2 linked regions of the Pseudoduganella albidiflava genome follow. The protein of the gene in region 2 interacts with the protein of the main gene of each other region in a pairwise test. Links are inferred from orthologs where the notes say so. Each region holds a gene or a part of one and is shown on either strand. Other genes may lie near its edges.

Evidence for each region. The genes of interacting proteins can lie anywhere in the genome.
Region 1: the proteins of cysE (region 2) and cysK interact in binary tests that used the Escherichia coli proteins (3 or more experiments, as listed by UniProt). The link is inferred for Pseudoduganella albidiflava from one-to-one orthologs.

The regions. Positions count from the first base shown.
Region 1 is NZ_CP036401.1:267,628-272,223, forward strand. Bases 171-3,050 are described here. They hold cysK (cysteine synthase A), read left to right. Parts: upstream 171-1,082; coding sequence 1,083-2,018; downstream 2,019-3,050. Other genes in these bases: thpR (RNA 2',3'-cyclic phosphodiesterase), read right to left, coding at 171-439; EYF70_RS01150 (FKBP-type peptidyl-prolyl cis-trans isomerase), read left to right, coding at 474-1,034. Outside these bases: more of thpR, read right to left, coding at 1-170; EYF70_RS01165 (ArsR/SmtB family transcription factor), read right to left, coding at 3,181-3,498; EYF70_RS01170 (M10 family metallopeptidase C-terminal domain-containing protein), read left to right, coding at 3,640-4,596.
Region 2 is NZ_CP036401.1:4,267,100-4,272,943, forward strand. What follows is about bases 1,800-4,567. They hold cysE (serine O-acetyltransferase), read right to left. Parts: upstream 3,673-4,567; coding sequence 2,926-3,672; downstream 1,800-2,925. Other genes in these bases: EYF70_RS17525 (cyanophycin synthetase family protein), read left to right, coding at 1,800-2,057; EYF70_RS17530 (YceH family protein), read right to left, coding at 2,206-2,916; rlmB (23S rRNA (guanosine(2251)-2'-O)-methyltransferase RlmB), read right to left, coding at 3,888-4,567. In the rest of the region: EYF70_RS17515 (ABC transporter ATP-binding protein), read left to right, coding at 1-340; EYF70_RS17520 (hypothetical protein), read left to right, coding at 337-1,386; more of EYF70_RS17525, read left to right, coding at 1,551-1,799; more of rlmB, read right to left, coding at 4,568-4,634; rnr (ribonuclease R), read right to left, coding at 4,704-5,844.

The sequences.
Region 1 (4,596 bases), 4.0 Mb from region 2 along the record:
CCTCGGGCGGCGCCTGTTTCGCCTCCCGCGCCAGGGTCACGTGCGGCTTGAACGCGCCATGCGTGGCGGCGGAAAAGCCGGCCGCTTCCAGCTCCCGCACCAGCTCCTCATGCAGCGCCACGAGTGCGGCCGGCACCTGCGTCATGCCGGCCCAGGCGATGCGCGGCCGCGCGAAGTAGCCGTAGCAGTCGATCACGAGCCGCAACGGCGGTACGGCGAGCCGGTCGCGGATGGCGAGCAGCGCAGGCACGGCATCGGCCGGTACCTGGCCGAGGAAGGCCAGTGTCAGGTGCAGCTTGGCGGGCGGCGTGCGCCTTCCCGCGACGGGTGCCTGCAGCGCGGTCAATGCGGCGCGCGCCGCCTCATCCGGCCACAGGGCAAAGAAAAGCTTGCGCGTGGTGCCGGCGTTTGGCCGGCCTTCAGGTTCATTTGCTATCATGTTGCCGCCTCAAAACCCAGTACAGAAAGAATACATGATGACCCGTCTGTCCGCTCCAGTGCTGTCCCTCCTGCTGTGCGCCGCCTCCTTTGCGCATGCCCAGACTCCGTCCGCCGCGCCGGAACAACCGGCACAACCGGCACAACCCGCACAACCCGCACAACCGGCCGCCGCGCAGGAAGCGTCTCCTGCCGCCCAGGAAGCGCCGGCCGGCCCGGTGGTGCCCGGTTCCGCCACGATCGGCCCCGCCGCGGAACAGCTGATCGTCAACGACAGCAAGGTCGGTACCGGCCGTGAAGCGGTCACCGGCGGCACCGTGTCGGTCCACTACACGGGCTGGCTGTACCGTCCGATGGCGCGCGGCCACAAGGGCCGCAAGTTCGATTCCTCGCGCGACCGCGGTGAACCGCTCGAGTTCCGCCTCGGCGCCGGCCAGGTCATCAAGGGCTGGGAGCAGGGCGTGGCCGGCATGAAGATCGGCGGCAAGCGCACGCTGATCATCCCGTCGAACCTGGCTTACGGCGCACGCGCGATGCCGGGTATCCCGGCCAACTCGGCACTGATCTTCGACGTCGAACTGCTCGACGTGAAGTAATTCGCGGCGTTACACTGGGTTCTCCCATTGTTGATGCGGAGACCCTTCATGAACGTTGCGAATGATGTCACTGCGCTGATCGGCAATACGCCGCTGGTGCGCATAAACCGATTGGCACAAGGCGCCCCGGCGCAGATCCTGGCAAAGCTGGAGTTCTACAATCCCGCCCACAGCGTGAAGGACCGCATCGGGCTGTCGATGATCGCGGCGGCCGAACAGGCCGGCCTGATCAGGCCCGATACGGTGATCCTCGAACCGACCAGCGGCAATACCGGCATCGCGCTGGCGATGGTCTGCGCGGCGCGCGGCTACAAGTGCACGCTGGTGATGCCGGAAACCATGAGCCGCGAACGGCGCATGCTGCTGCGCGCCTATGGCGCCGAGCTGGTGCTCACGCCGGGCGCCGAAGGCATGGTCGGCGCGATCCGCCGCGCCGAGGAAATGGCGCACTCCGATCCGCGCTACCTGATGCCGCAGCAATTCAACAATCCCGCCAATCCCGAGATCCACCGCCGTACCACCGCCGAGGAAATCTGGCGCGACACGGATGGCCGCGCCGACATCCTCGTGGCCGGGGTGGGTACCGGCGGCACGATCACCGGCGTGGGCGAGGTGATCCGGGAACGCAAGCCATCGTTCCAGTGTATTGCCGTGGAGCCGGAAGCGTCGCCGATCCTGTCGAAAGGCACCAAGGGACCGCACCCGCTGCAGGGCATCGGCGCCGGCTTCGTGCCGGCGGTATTGAACACCCATGTCTACAGCGAAGTGGTCGCCGTGAAGAACGAGGACGCCTTCGACTTCGCGCGCCGCGCCGCGCGCGAGGAAGGCCTGCTGGTGGGCATCTCGGCCGGTGCCGCGCTGTGGGCCGCCGTGCAGGTGGCGCGCCGGCCGGAAAATGAAGGCAAGCTGATCGTGACGATCATTCCCTCGTTCGGCGAGCGGTACCTGAGCACGCAGCTGTTCGCGGGGCTGGCCGATCAGTGAGGGTGGGCGTGGCCAGGCGCGTGGCCATGCCCGTGACCGTTGCCGCGCTCAGAACCGTGGCCGTGGCCGGGCTTGTGGCCATGTCCATGTGCGTGGTCATGATCGTGGTCGTGGTCGTGGTCGTGGCCGTCATCCTCACGGTCGTGATCCCCATGCCCATGATCGCCATCCTCATGCGCCTGCCCGTGCTCGTGCCCATGCTCGTGCTCGTGCTCGTGCTCGTGCTCATTCTCTTGCGCATCCGGCGCCAGGCAGCAGGCATGCGCCGTCGTGCCCAGCTCCGTCTGCAAGGTGCTGTGGTGGATCGAGAACTGCTCGCGCAGCCCGCGCGCGATGCCATCCATCGCCACGTCGCCGGGGTAGCCGTCCGGCATGACCAGGTGCGCGGTCAGCGCCGTTTCCGTCGTGCTCATCGACCAGATATGCATGTCGTGCACGTCCGTCACGCCGGGCCGGGTGCGCAGGAACTGTTCCACCTTGCGTGAATCGACGTTGTCCGGCACCGCCGCCATCATCATTCGCAGCGATTCCTTCAGCAGCGACCAGGTCCCGGCCACGATCATCACCACGATGCCCAGGCTGACCAGCGGGTCGAGCCGGATCCAGCCGGTGAACATCACGACCAGGCCTGACACCAGCACGCCGAGCGAGATCGCGGCATCGGCCGCCAGGTGCAGGTAGGCGCCACGGATATTCAGGTCGTCCTTGCTGCCCTTCATGAACAGCCACGCCGAGATGCCGTTGACGAGGATGCCGATGCCGGCCACCACCGACACCGTGCTGCCATGCACCGGCACCGGATCGATCAGCTGCAGCACGGCTTCCCACGCGATCGCTCCGCAGGCCACCATCAGCAGCATGCCGTTGAACAGCGCGGCCAGCATCGAACTGCTGCGCAGGCCGTAGGTGTAGCGGGCCGACGGTTCGCGCCTGGCCAGGATCGCGGCGCCCCAGGCCAGCATCAGGCCCAGCACGTCCGACAGGTTATGCCCGGCATCGGCCATCAGCGCCGTGGAATTGGCCAGGAAGCCGTAGCTGAATTCGACAACCACGAACAGCGCGTTCAGCGTGATCGCGATGGCGAACGCGCGGCCATGGTCGGCCGGGGCGCCATGGTGGTGATGGTGACCATGCCCGTGGTCATGATGGTGATGGTGGCCGCTCATACGTCGTTTCCGGTGGAGGGTTCGGCGATATGCTCGAGCATGTCGCGCAGGACACCGCTGATGTGCGCATCGGCGGTCGAATAAAACACTTGCTTGCCCTGGCGCTCGGCCTTGACGATGCGGGCGGCGCGCAGCAGGCGCAGGTGGTGGCTGACCAGCGAGCTGGAAAGCTCCAGCGTGGCGGCGATCTCGCTGACGGCGATCGGCGCGGCCACGCAGGCAAGCACGATGCGCAGCCGGGTGGGATCGCCCAGCAGGTGGAACAGGTCGGCCAGCTGGGCTACCGACTCTTCATGAATGGACGTCTGGTTCATCTTGTCTGGCGCATCACGGCAATCTCATCGATAACATTTGAATAGGTGTTCACATATTAGTCGCACGCGAACAACGGCGCAAGCCGCCGCGGTGTTTCCGCAACGCAAAAGTGATATGATCGGCGGCTGGCAAGATGCCTTATGGAAAGACTTATGCAGGACAGTGGAATAAACGCTATCGATGCGCTCGCGTACACGAGCTGGAACGCTCGACCGGAGATGGCGCTGACGCTGACCTACTCCTTCCTGGCCACGCCGCCGGCCAGCGCCAGCGCCGATGACCGCCATGGCTTCGTGCCGATGACCACGGGGCAGCAGGATGCCGCGCGCGTGGCAATGGGCACCTGGTCCGCGGTGGCCAATGTCACCTTCGTCGAAGTGGCGACTGGTGGCCGGCTGCTGATGGGTATGAACGACCAGGGCGATACGAGCGGTGCGTACGCCTACTATCCGAATCCGGGCGGCGTCTCGGCGCTGTACCTGAACGACCAGTCGTATAACCGGATCTTCACGCCGGGCAGCTATGGCGCCTATGTGCTGATCCACGAACTGGGCCATTCGCTGGGACTGAAACACCCCGGCAACTACAACGCGGGCGGTGGCGGCGCGCCCGGCCCGTACCTGCCGCTCGCCACGGACAACGCCGACTACACGCTGATGTCGTACTACGAGGGCAGCAGCACGGGCATCAACGGCAAGTTCGCGGTCACGCCCATGCTGTATGACGTGCTGGCGATCCAGTACCTGTATGGCGCCAACATGGCCTACCGTACCGGCGACGATGTCTACACCTTCGGCAAGACGGCCGCCCCGTCATGCATCTGGGATGCCGGCGGCGTCAACACGTTCGATTTTTCCGCCTGCACGGCCGCCACGCTGATCGACCTGAACGAAGGCGCCTTCAGCGAGACCGCCGCGGGCCTGCGCAACGTGTCGATCGCGTATGGCGTGGAAGTGCGCGTCGCGCGCGCCGGCGACGGCGGCTCGACGATCATCGGCAACGACCTGGGCGACACCATCACGGGCGGCGCCGGGATCGACGATGTGTATGGCGGCGCCGGCCGGGACAGCATCACCGGCGGCGCCGGCAACGACAGC
Region 2 (5,844 bases):
GGAAGACTACTTCGACGAGCACAAGACGATCGTCATCACCACGCACCAGATCGAGGAAGTGGAACACATCCTGTCGGACGTGCTGTTCATCCGCGAAGGCCGCATCGCGCTGGCTGCCTCGATGGAAGAGATCGGCGAGCGCTACACGGAAGTCATGGTCCACCCGCAGCACACGGCCGCGGCCGCGGCGCTGCAGCCGCTGACGCAGCGCACCGTGTTCGGCAAGAGCGTGATGCTGTTCGATGGCGTGCCCAGGCAGCAACTGGAAAACCTTGGCGAACTGCGCACGCCCAGCGTGGCGGACCTGTTCGTCGCCAGCATGAAGGGGAGCTACGAATGAAGACGATGCACAACACCGTGCCGGAGATGACGCCGGATGCGCCGCCGGCCCCCGCGCCAGTCCGCCGCGTGGCCTGGCTGCGCACGACCATGCCGTGGCTGATCCGCCGCGAAATCTGGGAACACAAGGGCATGCTCACCTGGGTGCCGCTGGCGATCTCTGCGCTGCTGATCGCCTTCGTGCTGGCCGCCGCAGTGATGGGGCACGGCGGCACGATCCACTTCGATGGCAACACGATCGGCGGCAAGGACATGGTCATCCAGCTCGGCGACCGCCAGAAGCAGGCGGCGGTCGAAACGGCGGCCACCGTGTATCCGGTCGGGGCGGCGGTGCTGTACCTGTCGCTGGCGTTCATGGTGTTCTTCTACAGCCTCGGCGCGCTGTACGACGAGCGCCGCGACCGCAGCATCCTGTTCTGGAAGTCGCTGCCGGTGTCGGACAGCGCCACCGTGCTGTCGAAAGCCGCGATCGCCCTGCTCGTGATTCCGCTGCTGGTGGTGGTGGTGGAGCTGGCGACGTCGCTGGTCATCCTGGCCATCATGCTGGTGATGACGGCCAGCAAGGGGCTCAACCTGGCCGGGCCGGTACTCTCGCATCCCCAGCTCTGGCTGGCGTTCGTGAAATTACCCTCGCTGGTACCGGTGTATGCGCTGTGGGCACTGCCGGCGGTCGGCTGGCTGCTGCTGGTGTCGGCCTGGGCACGGTCGAAAGTGTTCCTGTGGGCTGTCGGCGTACCCGCACTGGCGATGGTCGTGCTGTTCTGGGCTGAAAAAAGCCTTGGCCTGGCGCTCAATGCCGGCTGGCTGGTCGAGAAGTTCATCAGCCGCCTGCTGGTCAGCGTGATGCCGGCCACGTGGCTGATGGCCGACGGCCTGGCCGCGCGGGTACGCGACGGGGTTCGCGAAGGGCCGGCGGCGATCTCCGACACGCTGTACGAGGCTTCCTGGGCCGCCGTGGCGACACCCGAGATGCTGTGGGGTGCGCTCGCCGGGGCCGGCATGATCGCCGCCGCCATCTGGCTGCGCCGCCGCCGCGAAGAGGGTTGATACGGAGTTTGATGCATCGCAGCTCAGCTGTAAGCGGTGTCTTACAGCGTTACCAGACCCGCACCGATGCCGGTAGCGGGCGATGGTTGGGATAATGGCAACCATTCCGCCAGCGCCAGACCTCCCGGTCTCGCGTTGGCTGTTGCTTTAAAGGATGGTTCACCATGAAAATTATCGACCAGCGTTACCTCGACGGCGCCAACCGCTACTGCACCGAGCCTTGCCTGCTGAGCATTCTCGATCTCGGCCACCCTGCCCCGTATTCCGCGAGCGACATGCAGCAGTTGCGAGCGCGCCTGAAGACCGTGCTGCCGGGCTTGCGACAAGGCCGCAGCCTGATCGGCGTGGTGGGCGACGACGTGGACGCGCCGGGCCGCGGCCTGCAGCTGGCACGCCTGATCCAGAGCGTGGCGATCGAACTGCACCGCCTGACCGGCGACGAGGTGATGATGGGGTTTGTCGGCGGCGTGCCGAAGATGCCGGGGCGCTACCGGCTGATCCTGCCGTTCCGCTGCGGCACCGTGGCCAACGCAGCGCTCAAGCTGGCGACCGAACTGGTCGCCGCCCTGCTGGCCGGGCAGCCGTACCGGCTGGATGAAGGGCTGGCCGAACTGCGCGGTATCGCCGCGGCCAGCGCGCCGACGCAGCCGTCCATCCGCATTGCCGCCTGAATTGGCCGGGTTGCTGCCTTGGTAGCCCGGATCGCCGCTGGATTACCCGCACTGCTGCCGGTTTCCCGCACTGCTGCCGGTTTCCCGCACCGCCGCGCCAGCGATGGCCCGGCCGGGCGCCCGCGGCTACCGCTGTCGCCGCGGCGGCTTATTCGAACTGCCGCTTGAATTGCTCGAACTGTTCCGCCAGCGCCGCGTAGTCGGCGCGTAACTGCTGCACTTCCAGCTCCAGCTGGGCCACGCGGTCGGCCCGCGAGGCGCCGCCAGGCGCCACCGCCGCCGTTCCATAGCCCGCCTCTTCCCTTGCCAGCTGGATTTCCCCGCCCAGCAATTGCCCGTAGCGCGGCTCCTTGGTGCCCGGCGCCAGCGCCAGCTTCGCCACCACCGGCGGATATTTGTCGATCAGGAACTGCAATGCCTGTTCGACGTCCGCCACCGTCTTGAACTCATGCAGCCGGCCCGTGCGCGTGCGGATCTCGCCGGCGGTCTGGTGGCCGCGCAGCATCAGGATCGTCAGCACGGCCAGCTTGTCCTGCTCGAGCGACCATTTGATGCGCATGCGGTGCTCGTATTTCGTGACGCGGGCGCCGGCCGCCGTCACGGCATTGACGAGGCGGCGCTCGGCCAGGCGGGCCAGCACGTCGGCCACCGTATCTTCCGAAATCTGCATCACCGGATCGCGGCTGGACAGCTGGTTGCAGCCGTTGGTCAGCGCATTCAGCGACATCGGATAGTTATCCGGCGTCAGCGCTTCCTTTTCGGCCAGCACGGCCAGCACGCGGATCTCGAACGGGTCCAGCGTATCGCCCGAGGCATTCGCTGCGGAGCTATCCGCCGGGGTGTTTCCTGCATCTGTCATGTCTGTTCCTCAATCGACCAGCTTGTTCAGTTGGGCGGGATCGGGCTTGCCGACAGCCTCGATATCCCCGCATTGCAAACCGCTTTCCTTCAGCAGCGCAATGATGCGCTCGATCTGCCGTTCCTGCGCCGCCGCGTGGTTGATCAGGCCATGCAGCGCTTTCGACATGGGGTCGTCGCCATTCGGCGTGACGCCATAAGCCGCGAACAGGCGCTGCGCATGGCGCTGCGTGTCCGGCTCGTGCTTCTGGACGATCTGGGCCGGATTGCCGACCGCCGTCGCCCCCGGCGGCACCGGTTTCAGCAGCACGGCGTTCGAGCCCACCTTGGCGTACTCGCCCACCGTGAAACCGCCCAGCACCTTGGCGCCGGCGCCAACGATCACGCCACGCTCCAGCGTGGGATGCCGCTTCTCTCCCGGCGCCAGCGACGTACCGCCCAGCGTGACGCCCTGGTAGATCGTGCAATCGTCACCGATGACCGCCGTCTCGCCCACCACCACGCCGAAGCCGTGATCGATGAAGACACGCCGGCCGATCGTGGCGCCGGGATGGATCTCGATGCCCGTAGCGATGCGCGCCAGCGCGCTGATGAAGCGGCCCGGCCATTTCAGGCCGTGGGTCCAGCACCAGTGTGCCAGGCGGTGCGCGACGATCGCATGCAGGCCGGGGTAGCACGTCAGCACCTCCCAGGCGTTGCGTGCGGCGGGATCGCGTTCGATGATGCTGCGGATGTCTTGGCGCAGGTGGCGAAACATGGGTGCTCGGGAGGACGGTCGAACCACGATGGTAGCGCATCGGCAGGCGCCTTGCAGGCTGGCGCCCGCACCCGACCAGCCCTGCTGTCGCGTGCGCACCGGGGGAAAGTTCGGGCGCAAGTCTTTCGGCTGAAACCCGTTCAGCCGGAAGTCGCCCAGGCGGCAGTCTTCCGGCTGCAAGCCCTTCGGGCGGAAGCCTTCAGACTGGAAGCCCTTCAGACTTCCTTCGCCATCCGCTGGCGGCGGGCTTCGTACAGGCACACGCCGGAAGCCACCGACACGTTCAGGCTCTCGACGGAGCCGAACATCGGGATGCTCACCAGCACGTCGCAGGTTTCACGCGTCAGGCGGCGCATGCCCTCGCCTTCGGAACCCATCACCAGCGCGGTCGGGCCGGTGAAGTCGGCTTCGTACAGGCCCTTCTCGCCGTCGTCCGAGGTACCGATCAGCCAGATGTCGCGCTCCTTCAGTTCGCGCAGCGTGCGCGCCAGGTTCGTGACGGTGATGTAGGGCACGGTCTCGGCCGCGCCGCTGGCCACCTTGGCGGCAGTGGCGTTCAGGCCCACCGCGCGGTCCTTCGGCACGATCACCGCGTGCGCGCCGACGCCGTCGGCCACGCGCAGGCAGGCGCCCAGGTTGTGCGGGTCGGTAATGCCGTCGAGTACCAGCAGCAGTGGCGGGCCGTCGATCGCGTCGAGCAGTTCGTCGAGGTTGCGCGCCAGCGCCAGCTGCGATGCGAAGGCGATCACGCCCTGGTGGCGGCGGGTGCCAACGATCTTGTCGAGGCGGGCCGAGTCGACCGGCATCACGCGCACGCCGGCCGCTTTCGCGTTGGCGATCAGGTCCTTCATGCGGCGGTCGTCGCGGCCGGCGTCGACGAAGATCTCTTCGACGGACGAGGCTTCATGGCGCAGGCGCGAGGTGACGGCGTGGAAGCCGAAAATCATTTTGTTCTTGGACATGGTACGTAGTTCTTGTGTGGCGAACGGGTTCGCCGGGGATGCGCCGCGGCGGGTGCCGCGGCGCTGGGATCAATGTTTCTTCCGTGCCTTGCCACTGGAAGCGGTGGCCGGCTTTCCGGCGGCCTGGGTCTTGCCGCGCTTGGCGGGAGCGGCCGGTTTGCCACGGCCCTTCGGCTGCGCTTCGAAGTCGAATTGCGGCAGCAGCGTGATCGAGGGGGCCGGTGCCGGGGCGGCCGCTTCGCCGCCTTCGCCGCGTTTCGGTTTGCCCTTGCGTGGCGCACCCGCTTCGTCGGCCACCTTGCGCGGGGCGCGCGGCGCATCTTCCTGGGCGAAGGCGGGAGCGGCGCCGCGTCCTCCGCCAGTGCCACCGTTGCCGGCACCGGCGCCCTTGCCGGCACCGCCGCGCGACGATCCGCCACGGGAGTTGCCGCGGCGTGGCTTGACGTCTTCCTCGCCGAAACCGTCGTCGTGGAATGCGGCGCCCTTTCGGCCACCGCGCGGCGGTGGCGGCGCCATGCCTTCGGTTTCGCTCGGCGCCAGGCGCAGGTCGATCTTGCGCGACTCCAGGTCCACGCGCACCACCTGCACCATCACGCGGTCGGTCAGCTGGTAGCGCTTGCCGGTGCGTTCGCCGCGCAATTCATGGCGCGCGTCGTCGTACTGGAAGTAATCGGCGCCCAGGTCCGTCACGTGCACCAGGCCTTCGACGAACAGCTGGTCGAGCTGCACGAAGATGCCGAAGGTGGTCACGCCGGTGATGATGCCGCTGAATTCCTCGCCCAGCTTGTCCTGCATGAAGTAGCACTTCAGCCAGGCTTCGACATCGCGCGATGCCTCGTCGGCGCGGCGCTCGTTGGCCGAGCAGTGCACGCCCAGCGCATCCCACACGGTGAGGTCGCGCGCCGCCTTCGGTTCCTTGCCGGCGGCCTTGTCCTTCAGCTGCTGGCGGCGCGTGGCGTTCGATACCGTGGTGTTCAGCACGCTCGTGTCGCCGATCTTCGGCTCGTACTTCTTGCCCTGCAAGATGGCCTTGATGGCGCGGTGCGTCAGCAAATCCGGATAGCGGCGGATCGGGCTCGTGAAGTGCGCATACGCTTCGTACGCGAGACCGAAGTGGCCGATGTTCTCCGGGCTGTAGACGGCTTGCTGCATGGAGCGCAGCAGCATGGTCTGCAGCAGGTTCGCATCGGGGCGCTCCTTGATCTTGCGC